3 regions of the Comamonas sp. Z3 genome follow, and region 1 is predicted to be linked to each of the others. Evidence: predicted binding sites of a transcription regulator. Region 1 holds the regulator's gene; each other region holds the start of a gene.

The links. Region 1 encodes NrdR, which represses ribonucleotide reductase genes. Its sites were predicted from a motif close to CACNANATNTNGTG; they were not measured.
Region 2: FSY59_RS19135 (ribonucleoside-diphosphate reductase subunit alpha) is a predicted target of NrdR. The motif match lies at 2,667-2,680, and genes of this name have one in related genera.
Region 3: FSY59_RS12950 (ribonucleoside-diphosphate reductase subunit alpha) is a predicted target of NrdR. The motif match lies at 2,600-2,613, and genes of this name have one in related genera.

What each region holds. Positions count from the first base shown of each region.
Region 1 is NZ_VOQU01000008.1:228,721-233,867, forward strand. Features, by position in the region: gene FSY59_RS22790 (bifunctional UDP-sugar hydrolase/5'-nucleotidase) at 34-1,869, shown strand; gene nrdR (transcriptional regulator NrdR) at 2,001-2,483, opposite strand; gene glyA (serine hydroxymethyltransferase) at 2,505-3,752, opposite strand; ZMP/ZTP riboswitch at 3,788-3,942, opposite strand; gene FSY59_RS22805 (lytic transglycosylase domain-containing protein) at 4,057-4,890, opposite strand.
Region 2 is NZ_VOQU01000006.1:340,952-346,098, reverse strand. Features, by position in the region: gene FSY59_RS19135 (ribonucleoside-diphosphate reductase subunit alpha) at 1-2,543, opposite strand, end outside; gene FSY59_RS19130 (hypothetical protein) at 2,787-2,999, shown strand; gene ampD (1,6-anhydro-N-acetylmuramyl-L-alanine amidase AmpD) at 3,047-3,676, opposite strand; gene FSY59_RS19120 (sigma-54 dependent transcriptional regulator) at 3,669-5,126, opposite strand.
Region 3 is NZ_VOQU01000004.1:172,298-177,444, forward strand. Features, by position in the region: gene FSY59_RS12930 (PAS domain-containing sensor histidine kinase) at 1-106, shown strand, start outside; gene FSY59_RS12935 (sigma-54 dependent transcriptional regulator) at 154-1,611, shown strand; gene ampD (1,6-anhydro-N-acetylmuramyl-L-alanine amidase AmpD) at 1,604-2,233, shown strand; gene FSY59_RS12945 (hypothetical protein) at 2,281-2,493, opposite strand; gene FSY59_RS12950 (ribonucleoside-diphosphate reductase subunit alpha) at 2,737-5,147, shown strand, end outside.

The DNA of each region.
Region 1 (5,147 bases):
TGTGCGTTACAAGCTCTGACTCAGGAGAGTCCGATGGTTGCAACTGACAAAAAACCGGATCAACGCCAGTCTCGCGCCCTGTCGCCAGGCTGGCGTTGTGCTTTTCACAAGGTCTCCGCCCCCCTCTGCGCTGCGCTGCTCGCATTGGGCTTGAGCGCATGCAGCGGTGGTGTGCCCAGGCCTGCCAGCATGGAGATCATCGTGCTGGGCTTCAACGACCTGCACGGGCATCTGGAGCCGCCCGGACTGGCGGTGACGGCGCAGAACGCGCAGGGCCGCAACGTTGTCGTGCCTGCGGGCGGCGTGGCCTACATGGCCCGGGCCATCGCCCAGCGCCGCCGGGCCAGTCGCCATGTGGCGCTGGTCACGGCAGGGGACATGATCGGGGCTTCGCCCATGGTCTCGGCGCTGTTTCTCGATGAGCCGACGATAGAGGTGCTCAATCTCATGCGGGTGGACTTTGCGGCCACTGGCAATCACGAATACGACCAGGGCGTAGCCGAGTTGCAGCGCATGCAAAACGGTGGCTGCGAGAAGTTCACCAGCAAGCAGCCATGCCAGATCAGCCAGCCCTTCAGGGGCGCGGAGTTCCCGTTTCTCGCGGCCAATACGCTGCGCGGCGACGGCCGGCCGCTGTTTCCCGCGACGGGGCTGAAGTTCTTCGAGCAGGACGGTCTGCGCATAGGCGTGGGCTTCATCGGCATGACGCTCAGGAACACGCCGCATATGGTGCGGCCCAGCGGGGTCAGAGGGCTGACATTCGCCGACGAGGCACAGACGGCCAATGCGCTGATCCCCCAGCTGCGTGCGCAGGGGGCCGATGTGATCGTGGTGCTGATCCATGAGGGTGGAGCCACCACGTCGGGCCTGCAGGACGATAGCTGCCAGGGCCTGTCCGGCGCTATCGTGCCGATTCTGGAGCAGCTCTCCAGCGAGGTCGATGTGGTGATCTCCGGTCACACCCATCGTTCCTACGTGTGCGATTACGCCAGGGTGAATGCCCGCAAGCCGTTCTTGCTGACCAGCGCGGGTCACTACGGCACGCTGCTGACCGAGGTCAGACTGACGGTGGATGCGCGCAAACGCCGCGTCAGCCGCAAGTCGGCGCACCAGACCATCGTGCAGGGCGAGGCCTATCGCAGCGCTGGTGGCCAGGTGGGCTTGCAGCCCGAGTTTCCGGTCTTTGACGCCGATGCTGAAGTGGCGGCGCTGGTGGCTCGCTACAAGGCTGCGGCGCGGCCGCTGGCCGAGGCCGTTGCAGGGCGGCTGGCCGGACCTGTCAGCCGCATGCCGCAAGCCAATGGCGAAAGCGTAATGGGGCGCATCGTGGCCGACGCCATACTTGCGGCCACGCGCGATGCCGCCGCGGGCGGAGCGCAACTGGCTTTTGTGAACCCCGGCGGTGTGCGCGCCGACCTGCTGCCCGCGGCCGACGGCAGCGTGAACTATGGCCAGCTGTTCAGCGTTCAGCCGTTCGGCAATACGCTGATGGTGATGAGCCTGACGGGCGAGCAGATACGACAGGCGCTGGAGCAGCAATTCGACAGCGGCAGCAACACCGTGAATGCGCCGCGCATCCTGCAGGTGTCCGAGGGCTTCAGCTACCGCTTCGACCGTCGCCAGCCCGCGGGCCGGCGCGTGAGCGAGCTGCGTCTGAACGGCCGGCGGCTCGAGATATCGCAGCGCTACCGCGTGGGACTGCAGAGCTATCTGGGCAGCGGCGGCGACAACTTCAGCATCTTCGCGCAAGGCATCGATGTGGTGGGCGGCATGCTGGATCTGGATGCCCTGGCCGAGCATGTGCGCGAGCAAAGCCGCAGCGGTCCGATGGCGCTACCTTTAATGGAGCGCATTACGCTCGTGCATTAAGGGAATTAGATAAAAAACTATCTGATATCCTTTTATATCATGCGATAGTTGCTCATTAATTCATAGCAGATGCCTGCCGTCAAGTGCACAAAACAAAAGCCACCCGAGGGTGGCTTTTGTCATGGCGGTGGTCAGGGCTGGGGCTTTCTGGCGGCCTTGGCCTTGGGACTGCGAACCTCATCCATGATGTTCTTGAAATCGTCCACATCCTCGAAGCTGCGGTATACGCTGGCAAACCGGATATAGCCGACCTTGTCCAGGCCCTTGAGTTCATCCATCACCAGCTCGCCAAGGCGGCTGGAATCGATTTCACGCTGGCCCAGATTGAGCAGCCTGTCCTCGATGCGCTCTATGGCCGCATCGATGAGTTCGGTGCTCACGGGGCGCTTGCGCAGCGCGATCTGAAAAGAGCCTTGCAGCTTGGCGCGCTCGTACTCGATACGGCGGCCGTCTCTCTTGACCACGGTCGGAAAGCTGACCTCGGGGCGCTCGTAGGTCGTGAAGCGCTTGTCGCAGCCGCCGCAGCGGCGGCGGCGGCGGATGAAGCCCCCGTCCTCGGACTCGCGGGTCTCAACCACTTGCGTGTCTGGATGGTTGCAGAAGGGGCACTTCATGACAGATCAGCGCAGCAGAATTTACTTGCTGTAGACAGGGAACTTGGCAGTCAGCTCGGCCACCTTGGCGCGCACGGCGGCCAGATTGGCTTCGTCTTCGGGCTTGTCCAGCACGTCAGCCACCAGATTGGCGGTGATGCGGGCTTCTTCCTCACCGAAGCCACGTGTGGTCATGGCGGGCGTGCCGATACGGATACCGCTGGTCACGAAAGGCTTCTCGGGGTCGTTGGGGATGGCGTTCTTGTTCACGGTGATGTGAGCCAGACCCAGAGCCGCTTCGGCAGCCTTGCCGGTAATGCCCTTGGCGCGCAGGTCCACCAGCATCACGTGGCTTTCGGTGCGGCCGGAGACGATGCGCAGACCGCGCTCGGTCAGCGTTTCGGCAAACACCTTGGCATTCTTCACGACCTGTTCCTGGTAAGCCTTGAACTCGGGAGTCAGGGCTTCCTTGAAGGCCACGGCCTTGCCGGCGATGACGTGCATCAGTGGGCCGCCTTGCAGGCCAGGGAAGATGGCGCTGTTGATGGCCTTCTCGTGCTCGGCCTTCATCAGGATCACGCCGCCACGAGGACCGCGCAGGCTCTTGTGAGTGGTGGTGGTGACCACGTCGGCGTGGGGCACGGGGTTGGGGTACACGCCGGCGGCAATCAGGCCGGCATAGTGGGCCATGTCCACCCAGAAGATGGCGCCGACTTCCTTGGCGATCTTGGCGAAGCGCTCGAAATCGATGCGCAGGGCATAGGCGGAAGCGCCGGCCACGATGATGCGGGGCTTGTGCTCACGGGCCAGCTCTTCGAGCTTGTCGTAGTCGATGGCTTCGTCGGCATTCAGACCGTAGGAGACGGCCTTGAACCATTTGCCGGACATGTTCAGCGCCATGCCGTGGGTCAGGTGACCGCCTTCGGCCAGGCTCATGCCCAAAATGGTGTCGCCGGGCTTGGCGAAAGCCATCAGCACAGCCTGGTTGGCCTGAGAGCCGGAATTGGGTTGCACGTTGGCGGCGTCCGCGCCAAAGATCTGCTTGATGCGGTCAATGGCCAACTGCTCGACCACGTCCACATGCTCGCAGCCACCGTAGTAGCGCTTGCCGGGATAGCCTTCGGCGTACTTGTTGGTCAGCTGGGAGCCCTGGGCTTCCATCACGGCGGGCGAGCAGTAGTTCTCGCTGGCGATCAGCTCGATGTGCTCTTGCTGGCGATGGTTTTCAGCTTCAATAGCTGCAAACAGTTCGGGGTCGACTTTCGCGACGGTATCGGTGCGTTGAAACATGGCAGTCCTATGAACTTAGATATTCCCTTGAGGCCAAGGGCTGCCCAGGCGAACGGCTGAAACGCTTGCAGGCGGCAGTCGCTGCGGCTCTGGGCGGTACGCTCCCCGGTGGTTCACAGACCTTGCAGTCTGCCGGTTTCCACGTCAGCGGCAGAAAACTCTGCGCCTATCGCCAGTTGCGTACACCCGCTAGTGTAGCTGAGCCGGCATGGCTCCAAGGCCTATGCCCGTTTTTCCCTCAGAGCCGTGCCAGGCATAAAAAAAGCTGGCCGCAGCCAGCTTGAGAAATACGGGGATCTGTCGCTTAGAGATTGGAGTCGGCCAGGGCCACCTGCTGGGCGTGGGAGACCTTGGTGGCTGCTTCGGACTTGGCCGTCATCAGCGGGCTGGCCTGCAGGCCCACGCCCTGGCGCAGGCGCTGGTGTTCGGCAAGCACCTTGGCCGCATAGCCGCCGTCCGAAGGAAGATTGGCTGCGCCCACGTAGTAGCGCAGGCCGCCCTCGATGGAGCCGGCGCGGGCAATGCATTCCTTGAGCACCTTGACGCCGACCTTGAGGTTGGTCACAGGGTCGAAGGCCGCATGCTGGCCGCCAAAGCTTTCATACTTGTCGGTGTGCACGGACGTCATCACCTGCATCAGGCCCTGGGCACCGACCGAGCTTTGGGCAAACGGGTTGAAGCTCGATTCAATCGCCATGATGGCCAGAATCAGCGTCGGATCGAGCTTGTTGGCCTTGCCCTGGGCATAGGCTTCGCTGACCAGGGCTGCAATCGGTTCGGGCGCCACCCGGTATTTTTTGCTGAGCCAGTAGGCGACAGCCGCCTGCTCCTTGGGCAGGTTCTTGGGGTTGACGGCCGTGGCACGGTCGCTGGCGACGACGATGTTGGCGGAAGCAGGAGCTTCCTCCACTTCGGCGGCAGCCACAATGGTGCTGGCGGGCAGGCGTGTGTCGAGCCACTCGCGCAGCTCGGTGGCGCCGGCCAGACGCAGGTCCGGACGAGAGATCAAAATCAGGGCCGAAATGGCCACGGCCAAGCCCAGCAGGGCGAAACCGTTGTGAGTAAGAGCAAGAAAACCGTGGGCCGTCTTATGGCCCAACGTTCGCGCAGAGGCGATTAATTTTCCTGACGCTGGCATAGCTTGTCCTTTCTTGGCTATCGCCCGAGGTCGCACCGGATCAATCTCGCGGTGCAACCAGGACAACTGGCCGATGAGGTTTGCTGCGGGCCGATTAAAAGCGCCCCTCGGGGCGCCGATCGGTCTGCTCAGTCGTGAGGCAGCGGAAACAAAAAACGCTCATTTCGAGCGCTGGCGGATTCTAGAAGCGTCCTAAATATTCAGTCAACACTAACAAAAATACTTTTTAGATTTTAAAATTATATAAAAACTGTATG
Region 2 (5,147 bases), on a different contig from region 1:
GGCGAGACTTCGAACGCGGTGGCGTAGAGGTTCTTGATCTCTTGCGGCACGCGGTCGATGGCGCGCAGCGAGCCGTCGAAATGCTTGAGATCCATGACCATCACGTCGTCCCACAGGCCCAGGCGCTTGAGGTCGCGCACCAGGTACTGGTTGATGACGGTGAATTCGCCCGACAGATTGGACTTCACGGACAGGTTGCCGAACGAAGGCTCGATCGAGGCATCCACACCCACGATGTTGGAGATGGTGGCGGTGGGGGCGATGGCCACGCAGTTGGAGTTGCGCATGCCGTCCTTGGCGATCTTGGCGCGCAGGGCGTCCCAGTCCAGCTTGGCGGAGCGATCCACTTCCACATAGCCGCCGCGGGCCTTTTCCAGCAGCTTCAGGGTGTCGGGGGGCAGGATGCCCTGATCCCACAGCGATCCCTTGAAGGTGGAGTAGGTGCCACGTTCCTTGGACAGCTCGGTCGATGCCCAGTAAGCGTAGTAGCAGATGGCTTCCATGGCTTCGTCGGCAAACTCGACTGCGCCCTGGCTGGCGTAGGCGGTGCGCATTTCATACAGCGCATCCTGGAAACCCATCAGGCCCATGCCCACAGGGCGATGGCGCAGATTGGAGTCCTTGGCCTTTTGCACGGCGTAGTAGTTGATGTCGATCACGTTGTCCAGCATGCGCATGGCCGTGTTCACGGTCTTGCGCAGCTTGTCGTGGTCGATCTTGCCGTCCTTGATGTGCTGGACCAGGTTCACCGAGCCCAGGTTGCAGACAGCGGTTTCGGTGTCGCTGGTGTTGAGCGTGATCTCGGTGCACAGATTGGACGAGTGCACCACACCCACGTGCTGCTGGGGCGAGCGGATGTTGCAAGGGTCCTTGAAGGTGATCCAGGGATGGCCGGTCTCGAACAGCATCGAGAGCATCTTGCGCCACAGATCCACGGCAGGCACGCGCTTGAACAGCTTGAGCTCGCCGCTGTCGGTCTTGGCTTCATAGGCGGTGTAGGCCTTCTCGAAGGCTTCGCCGTACAGATCGTGCAGATCGGGAGCGTCGGCGGGCGAGAACAGGGTCCACTGGCCTGCTTCCATCACGCGCTTCATGAACAGGTCGGGAATCCAGTTCGCCGTGTTCATGTCGTGGGTGCGGCGGCGGTCGTCGCCGGTGTTCTTGCGCAGCTCCAGGAATTCTTCGATGTCCAGGTGCCAGGATTCCAGATAGGTACAGACCGCGCCCTTGCGCTTGCCACCCTGGTTCACGGCAACGGCTGTGTCGTTGACCACCTTGAGGAAGGGAACCACGCCTTGCGATTCGCCGTTGGTGCCCTTGATGCGCGAGCCCAGGGCACGCACACGGGTCCAGTCATTGCCCAGGCCGCCAGCAAACTTGGACAGCAGCGCATTTTCCTTGATGGATTCGTAGATGCCGTCCAGGTCGTCGGGCACGGTGGTCAGGTAGCAGGACGACAGCTGCGAACGCAGCGTGCCGCTGTTGAACAGCGTGGGAGTGGACGACATGAAGTCGAAGGACGACAGCAGTTCGTAGAACTCGATGGCACGGGCGTTGCGGTCGGGCTCGTTCAGTGCCAGGCCCATGGCCACGCGCATGAAGAAGGACTGGGGCAGCTCGATGCGGGTCTTGCGCACGTGCAGGAAGTAGCGGTCGTACAGGGTCTGCAGACCCAGGTAGTCGAACTGTTCGTCGCGCTCGGCCTTCAGGGCCTTGGCCAGACGGGGCAGGTCGTAGTTCAGCAGCTCGGGGTTGAGCAGCTCGTTGTCCACGCCTTTTTGCACAAAGCCGGGGAAGTAGTCGGCATAGGCGGCCTGCATTTCTGCGGGCTGCACGTCGCGGCCCATGACTTCGCGCACGATGGTGTGCAGCAGCAGGCGGGCGGTGACGTAGGTGTAGTCGGGGTCTTTTTCGATCAGCGTACGTGCGGCCAGGATGGACGCCTTGTAGACCTCGGCCAGAGGCACGCCGTCATACAGATTGCGCAGGGTTTCGGCCACGATGGGGGCGGACTGGATGTCGGCATTCAGATTGCCGCAGGAAGCGACGATCAGGGCTTCCAGGCGCTCCTGGTTCAGCGGCACGCGCTGGCCGTTGTCGGTCACATGCAGCACGGGCTTGGTGGCGGCAGCGGCTGCCACTTCGGCGACCTTCTTCTGCTCGGCACGTTCCTGGTTGCGGCGCTCGCGGTACAGCACATAGGCGCGGGCCACGTCCTGGTGACCGGCGCGCATCAGGCCCAGCTCGACCTGGTCCTGCACATCTTCGATATGGAAGGTTCCGCCATCGGGACGCGAACGCACCAGGGCGCGCACCACGCCGTCGGTGAGCTCGTTGACGGTGTCACGCACGCTGGCGGAAGCCGCGCCCTGCGCGCCGCGCACGGCCAGGAAAGCCTTGGTCAGGGCCACGGCAATCTTCTGGGGTGCGAAAGCCACCACATCGCCGCTGCGGCGGATGATCTGGTAGCTGTCATTGGGGGAGGAAGAATTGGCTGCACCGGCAGGTGCGGCAGAAGGCAGTGAGTTCAACGCTTCTTGCATAAGTTCCTCTGAGTCAGTATGTGGATAGGCAGACAAAGGCCTGCACTGTGGGCAGGCCATCAAAAACACGATTCGGCGCCTTGGTCTACACATGGTTTGCACAGGGTGTGCACAGCTTGTAAACACTAGATATGGGGTCTGAGGCGCCCTTAAACACTACCGGTAGTGTATCGCGCTTAAAACTGGCTGACCTGATGAAACTACTGAATCTGACATTTCGGCCACCGCTTGACAGCTGAAAAAATGACTTCATCCCGCATGAATAAAGGCCTGTGGCGCGGTTGCGCGCGGCGGGAGAGCGGACCGGAAATATGTAAAAAATTTGCGTGTTTGATGCAGGCGACAGTTGTTGCGCGCGCCATTGACATGCCGCTTACAGGTGCGGAAGCGATGGATGATGCGGGCCTACAAAAAGAGGAGCGTCTGACACCTGTCATCAGGCGACTTCAGTGCTGAATCACCAGAAATTCAAGATATGGAGAGTGGAAGGTGCTATGAAAAAATCAGGCCGGCTGTGAAGCGCGTGGCGGAAATTCCCATGACCGGGTGCCGTCCGCGCTGCCCAGCTGCTGCTGCAGGCGCTGCCAGTCAAAGCCAGGGCCGGGATCCTGCTTGCGTCCGGGTGCGATGTGCTCGTGCCCGGCGATGTAGTGCACCGGGTATTGCGCGGCGATGGCGCTGCAAAGCTGCTGCAGGGCCTGGTACTGGGGGGCTTCGAAGCTCAGGCCTTCCAGGCCTTCCAGCTCTATGCCAATGGAGTCGTCGTTGCAGCGATCGCGCCCGCGCCACTGGCTTACGCCGGCATGCCAGGCACGGTCGTCGCAGCTGACGAACTGCCAGATCTCGCCCTGGCGCGTGACAAAGAAATGGGACGAGACTTCGAGGCCGCGAATGCCCTGGTAATAAGGATGGGCGTCCCAGTCCAGCTGATTGGTGAACAGTTGCTGGACCGCGCCCGTGCCGTACTGGCCCGGAGGCAGGCTGATGGAATGGATAACGACGAGGTCGATCCTTGCCTGCTCGGGGCGCGGGCCGAAATTGGGCGAGGCCAGGTGGCGCGCTGCGCCATACCAGCCGGCCTGCCACGCCGGCTGCTGCGGCAGGTTTTGGGCAAGGGGGGCGGTATCAGACATTGTCGCTCTGGTGTGGCAGGTCGATGCCCAGCCGGTCGATGCGGTAGCGGATCTGGCGCAGGCTGATGCCCAGCCTGGCCGCCGTGGCCGTGCGGTTGAAGCCGTTGTCCTGCAGGGCTCTGACCAGAATGCTGCGCTCCTGCTCGTCGAGCCAGCCTTGCAGATCCTCGGGCAGCGTGGCCGGACTGCCCGCGTGCTGAGGCGCCGGTGCGCCGGTCTCCGATGCCTGAGTGCCTGAGACCGGGGCTGGCATCGCTGCCGAAGCACCGGCGCCGGGGCCGGGGCCGGATTCGGGCAGGCGCAGCGGGCCTTCATCGCCCAGTGCAATGGCGCGGTGCAGCACGTTTTCCAGCTCGCGCACATTGCCGGGCAGCGGCAGCCCGGCGATCTGGCGGAGGCTGATCTCGTCCAGCTCCGGCGTGGGCAGGCCGGACTCGCGGGCCAGCTTTTGCAGCAAAGCCTGGCAGAGCTGGCCCAGGTCTTCGCGGCGCTCGCGCAGCGCGGGCAGCTCGATTTCGATGACGTTGAGCCGATAGAACAGATCCTGGCGGAAATTGCCGGACTGCACTTGCGCGCTCAGGTCGCGGTGGGTGGCGCTGAGGATGCGCACATCGACGGCTTCTTCCTGGGTGCTGCCCAGCGGGCGGATCTTGCGCTCCTGGATGGCGCGCAGCAGCTTGGCCTGCATGGCCAGGGGCAGGTCGCCGATCTCGTCGAGAAACAGGGTGCCGCCCTGAGCGGCCTGAAAGTAGCCTGGCCTGTCCTGCGTGGCTCCGGTATAGGAGCCCTTGCGGGCGCCGAAGAACTCGGCTTCGAGCAGGTTTTCCGGGATGGCGCCGCAGTTGACGGCGACCATGGGGCCTTCGGCCCGCTGGCTGCAGGCATGCAGGGCGCGCGCCACCAGCTCCTTGCCCGTGCCGGATTCACCGTGGATCAGCACGGGAGCCATGCCCTTGGCGACCTTGGCGATGCGCTGCTTGACGCGTTGCATGGCCTGAGAGTTGCCCACCAGCGCTTCCAGCGCGCCAGGCTGGGCTGCCGGCCCCGCTCCATGGGCCGGTGCGCTTTCGCCGGCCTGCTGGCTGCCGGGCTTGGGCACTGCGCCCATGCCTTGTACGGCTGAGGCCACGACCTGGCGGAACTGGCGCAGGTCCACGGGCTTGGTCAGATAGTCGAAGGCGCCGGCGCGCAAGGCTTCCACGGCATTCTCGGCCGAGCCGTAGGCCGTCATGACGATGCAGCGCTCGCTGCGCGACGGATCGCGCAGCTGCAGCAATAGCTCCATGCCGATCCCGTCGGGCAGGCGCATATCGGTAATCACGACATCGAAATGGCGCTTCTGCAACTGGGCCCTGCCTTCCTGGACCGAGCCTGCGGTTTCCACGCGGTAGCCTTCGCGCAGCAGCGTCAGCTCGTAGAGCGTGCGCAGATCGGGTTCATCGTCGACCACGAGAATGCTGGCTGCTGCGGA
Region 3 (5,147 bases), on a different contig from region 1:
GCACACGCCGCAAGGCAATGTGGACGGCAACGCCTTTATCGTGACTCTGCGCAGCGGCCCTGCCTCGCTCGCAAGCCACACCCTGTTTGACTCGATCATGGTGTAAGCCCAGTGACATCCTCGCCTCACTCCTCCGCAGCAGCCAGCATTCTCGTGGTCGACGATGAACCCGATCTGCGCACGCTCTACGAGCTGACGCTGCTGCGCGAAGGCTACCGCGTGGAAACCGCAGGCTCGGTCCAGGAAGGCAGGGCCCAGTTGCAGAAGCGCCATTTCGATGTCGTGATTACCGATATGCGCCTGCCCGACGGGATCGGCATGGAGCTATTGCTGCAGCTGCGCGATCCGTCGCGCAGCGAGCGCTGCATCGTCATGACGGCCTACGGCTCGGCCGAGAATGCCGTGGAAGCCTTGCGCGCCGGCGCCTTCGACTATCTGACCAAGCCCGTGGACCTGCGCCAGTTCCGCCAGGTCGTGGCCTCAGCCGTACAAGGCATGGGCGCAGTGCCCAAGCCCGGCAGCCAGCAGGCCGGCGAAAGCGCACCGGCCCATGGAGCGGGGCCGGCAGCCCAGCCTGGCGCGCTGGAAGCGCTGGTGGGCAACTCTCAGGCCATGCAACGCGTCAAGCAGCGCATCGCCAAGGTCGCCAAGGGCATGGCTCCCGTGCTGATCCACGGTGAATCCGGCACGGGCAAGGAGCTGGTGGCGCGCGCCCTGCATGCCTGCAGCCAGCGGGCCGAAGGCCCCATGGTCGCCGTCAACTGCGGCGCCATCCCGGAAAACCTGCTCGAAGCCGAGTTCTTCGGCGCCCGCAAGGGCTCCTATACCGGAGCCACGCAGGACAGGCCAGGCTACTTTCAGGCCGCTCAGGGCGGCACCCTGTTTCTCGACGAGATCGGCGACCTGCCCCTGGCCATGCAGGCCAAGCTGCTGCGCGCCATCCAGGAGCGCAAGATCCGCCCGCTGGGCAGCACCCAGGAAGAAGCCGTCGATGTGCGCATCCTCAGCGCCACCCACCGCGACCTGAGCGCGCAAGTGCAGTCCGGCAATTTCCGCCAGGATCTGTTCTATCGGCTCAACGTCATCGAAATCGAGCTGCCCGCGCTGCGCGAGCGCCGCGAAGACCTGGGCCAGCTCTGCCAGGCTTTGCTGCAAAAGCTGGCCCGCGAGTCCGGCCTGCCCACGCCGGAGCTGGACGAGATCAGCCTCCGCCAGATCGCCGGGCTGCCGCTGCCCGGCAATGTGCGCGAGCTGGAAAACGTGCTGCACCGCGCCATTGCACTGGGCGATGAAGGCCCGCTGCGCCTGCCCGAATCCGGCCCCGGCCCCGGCGCCGGTGCTTCGGCAGCGATGCCAGCCCCGGTCTCAGGCACTCAGGCATCGGAGACCGGCGCACCGGCGCCTCAGCACGCGGGCAGTCCGGCCACGCTGCCCGAGGATCTGCAAGGCTGGCTCGACGAGCAGGAGCGCAGCATTCTGGTCAGAGCCCTGCAGGACAACGGCTTCAACCGCACGGCCACGGCGGCCAGGCTGGGCATCAGCCTGCGCCAGATCCGCTACCGCATCGACCGGCTGGGCATCGACCTGCCACACCAGAGCGACAATGTCTGATACCGCCCCCCTTGCCCAAAACCTGCCGCAGCAGCCGGCGTGGCAGGCCGGCTGGTATGGCGCAGCGCGCCACCTGGCCTCGCCCAATTTCGGCCCGCGCCCCGAGCAGGCAAGGATCGACCTCGTCGTTATCCATTCCATCAGCCTGCCTCCGGGCCAGTACGGCACGGGCGCGGTCCAGCAACTGTTCACCAATCAGCTGGACTGGGACGCCCATCCTTATTACCAGGGCATTCGCGGCCTCGAAGTCTCGTCCCATTTCTTTGTCACGCGCCAGGGCGAGATCTGGCAGTTCGTCAGCTGCGACGACCGTGCCTGGCATGCCGGCGTAAGCCAGTGGCGCGGGCGCGATCGCTGCAACGACGACTCCATTGGCATAGAGCTGGAAGGCCTGGAAGGCCTGAGCTTCGAAGCCCCCCAGTACCAGGCCCTGCAGCAGCTTTGCAGCGCCATCGCCGCGCAATACCCGGTGCACTACATCGCCGGGCACGAGCACATCGCACCCGGACGCAAGCAGGATCCCGGCCCTGGCTTTGACTGGCAGCGCCTGCAGCAGCAGCTGGGCAGCGCGGACGGCACCCGGTCATGGGAATTTCCGCCACGCGCTTCACAGCCGGCCTGATTTTTTCATAGCACCTTCCACTCTCCATATCTTGAATTTCTGGTGATTCAGCACTGAAGTCGCCTGATGACAGGTGTCAGACGCTCCTCTTTTTGTAGGCCCGCATCATCCATCGCTTCCGCACCTGTAAGCGGCATGTCAATGGCGCGCGCAACAACTGTCGCCTGCATCAAACACGCAAATTTTTTACATATTTCCGGTCCGCTCTCCCGCCGCGCGCAACCGCGCCACAGGCCTTTATTCATGCGGGATGAAGTCATTTTTTCAGCTGTCAAGCGGTGGCCGAAATGTCAGATTCAGTAGTTTCATCAGGTCAGCCAGTTTTAAGCGCGATACACTACCGGTAGTGTTTAAGGGCGCCTCAGACCCCATATCTAGTGTTTACAAGCTGTGCACACCCTGTGCAAACCATGTGTAGACCAAGGCGCCGAATCGTGTTTTTGATGGCCTGCCCACAGTGCAGGCCTTTGTCTGCCTATCCACATACTGACTCAGAGGAACTTATGCAAGAAGCGTTGAACTCACTGCCTTCTGCCGCACCTGCCGGTGCAGCCAATTCTTCCTCCCCCAATGACAGCTACCAGATCATCCGCCGCAGCGGCGATGTGGTGGCTTTCGCACCCCAGAAGATTGCCGTGGCCCTGACCAAGGCTTTCCTGGCCGTGCGCGGCGCGCAGGGCGCGGCTTCCGCCAGCGTGCGTGACACCGTCAACGAGCTCACCGACGGCGTGGTGCGCGCCCTGGTGCGTTCGCGTCCCGATGGCGGAACCTTCCATATCGAAGATGTGCAGGACCAGGTCGAGCTGGGCCTGATGCGCGCCGGTCACCAGGACGTGGCCCGCGCCTATGTGCTGTACCGCGAGCGCCGCAACCAGGAACGTGCCGAGCAGAAGAAGGTCGCCGAAGTGGCAGCCGCTGCCGCCACCAAGCCCGTGCTGCATGTGACCGACAACGGCCAGCGCGTGCCGCTGAACCAGGAGCGCCTGGAAGCCCTGATCGTCGCTTCCTGCGGCAATCTGAATGCCGACATCCAGTCCGCCCCCATCGTGGCCGAAACCCTGCGCAATCTGTATGACGGCGTGCCTCTGGCCGAGGTCTACAAGGCGTCCATCCTGGCCGCACGTACGCTGATCGAAAAAGACCCCGACTACACCTACGTCACCGCCCGCCTGCTGCTGCACACCATCGTGCGCGAAGTCATGGGCCGCGACGTGCAGCCCGCAGAAATGCAGGCCGCCTATGCCGACTACTTCCCCGGCTTTGTGCAAAAAGGCGTGGACAACGAGCTGCTCAACCCCGAGCTGCTGAACTACGACCTGCCCCGTCTGGCCAAGGCCCTGAAGGCCGAGCGCGACGAACAGTTCGACTACCTGGGTCTGCAGACCCTGTACGACCGCTACTTCCTGCACGTGCGCAAGACCCGCATCGAGCTGCCCCAGTCCTTCTTCATGCGCGTGGCCATGGGCCTGGCACTGAACGAGCCCGACCGCAACGCCCGTGCCATCGAGTTCTACGAACTGCTGTCGTCCTTCGACTTCATGTCGTCCACTCCCACGCTGTTCAACAGCGGCACGCTGCGTTCGCAGCTGTCGTCCTGCTACCTGACCACCGTGCCCGACGACCTGGACGGCATCTACGAATCCATCAAGGAAAATGCGCTGCTGTCCAAGTTTGCTGGCGGCCTGGGCAATGACTGGACCCGTGTGCGTGCCCTGGGCTCGCGCATCAAGGGCACCAACGGCGAATCGCAAGGCGTGGTTCCCTTCCTCAAGGTGGTCAACGACACAGCCGTTGCCGTGAACCAGGGTGGCAAGCGCAAGGGCGCGGTCTGTACCTATCTGGAATCCTGGCACCTGGACATCGAAGAATTCCTGGAGCTGCGCAAGAACACCGGCGACGACCGCCGCCGCACCCACGACATGAACACGGCGAACTGGATTCCCGACCTGTTCATGAAGCGCGTGATGGAAGCAGGCCAGTGGACCCTGTTCTCGCCCGCCGACGCTCCCGATCTGCACGATCTGTACGGCGAAGCCTTCGAGAAGGCCTACACCGCCTATGAAGCCAAGACCGACAGCGGCGAGCTCAAGCTGTTCAAGCGCGTGCCTGCCGTGGATCTGTGGCGCAAGATGCTCTCGATGCTGTTCGAGACCGGCCATCCCTGGATCACCTTCAAGGACCCTTGCAACATCCGCTCGCCCCAGCAGCACGTGGGTGTGGTGCACTCGTCCAATCTGTGCACCGAGATCACGCTCAACACCAGCGACACCGAAACCGCTGTCTGCAACCTGGGCTCGGTGAACCTGGTCCAGCACATCAAGGACGGCAAGATCGACCACGACAAGCTGCGCAAGACCGTGAACACGGCCATGCGCATGCTGGACAACGTGATCGACATCAACTACTACGCCGTGCAAAAGGCCAAGGACTCCAATCTGCGCCATCGCCCTGTGGGCATGGGCCTGATGGGTTTCCAGGATGCGCTGTATGAAATGCGCACCGCCTACGCCAGCCAGGGCGCAGTCGAGTTTGCCGACGAAGCCATGGAAGCCATCTGCTACTACGCTTACTGGGCATCGACCGAGCTGTCCAAGGAACGTGGCACCTACTCCACCTTCAAGGGATCGCTGTGGGATCAGGGCATCCTGCCCCCCGACACCCTGAAGCTGCTGGAAAAGGCCCGCGGCGGCTATGTGGAAGTGGATCGCTCCGCCAAGCTGGACTGGGACGCCCTGCGCGCCAAGATCGCCAAGGACGGCATGCGCAACTCCAACTGCGTGGCCATCGCCCCCACCGCCACCATCTCCAACATCGTGGGTGTGGATGCCTCGATCGAGCCTTCGTTCGGCAACCTGTCCGTGAAGTCCAATCTGTCGGGCGAATTCACCGTCATCAACCAGTACCTGGTGCGCGA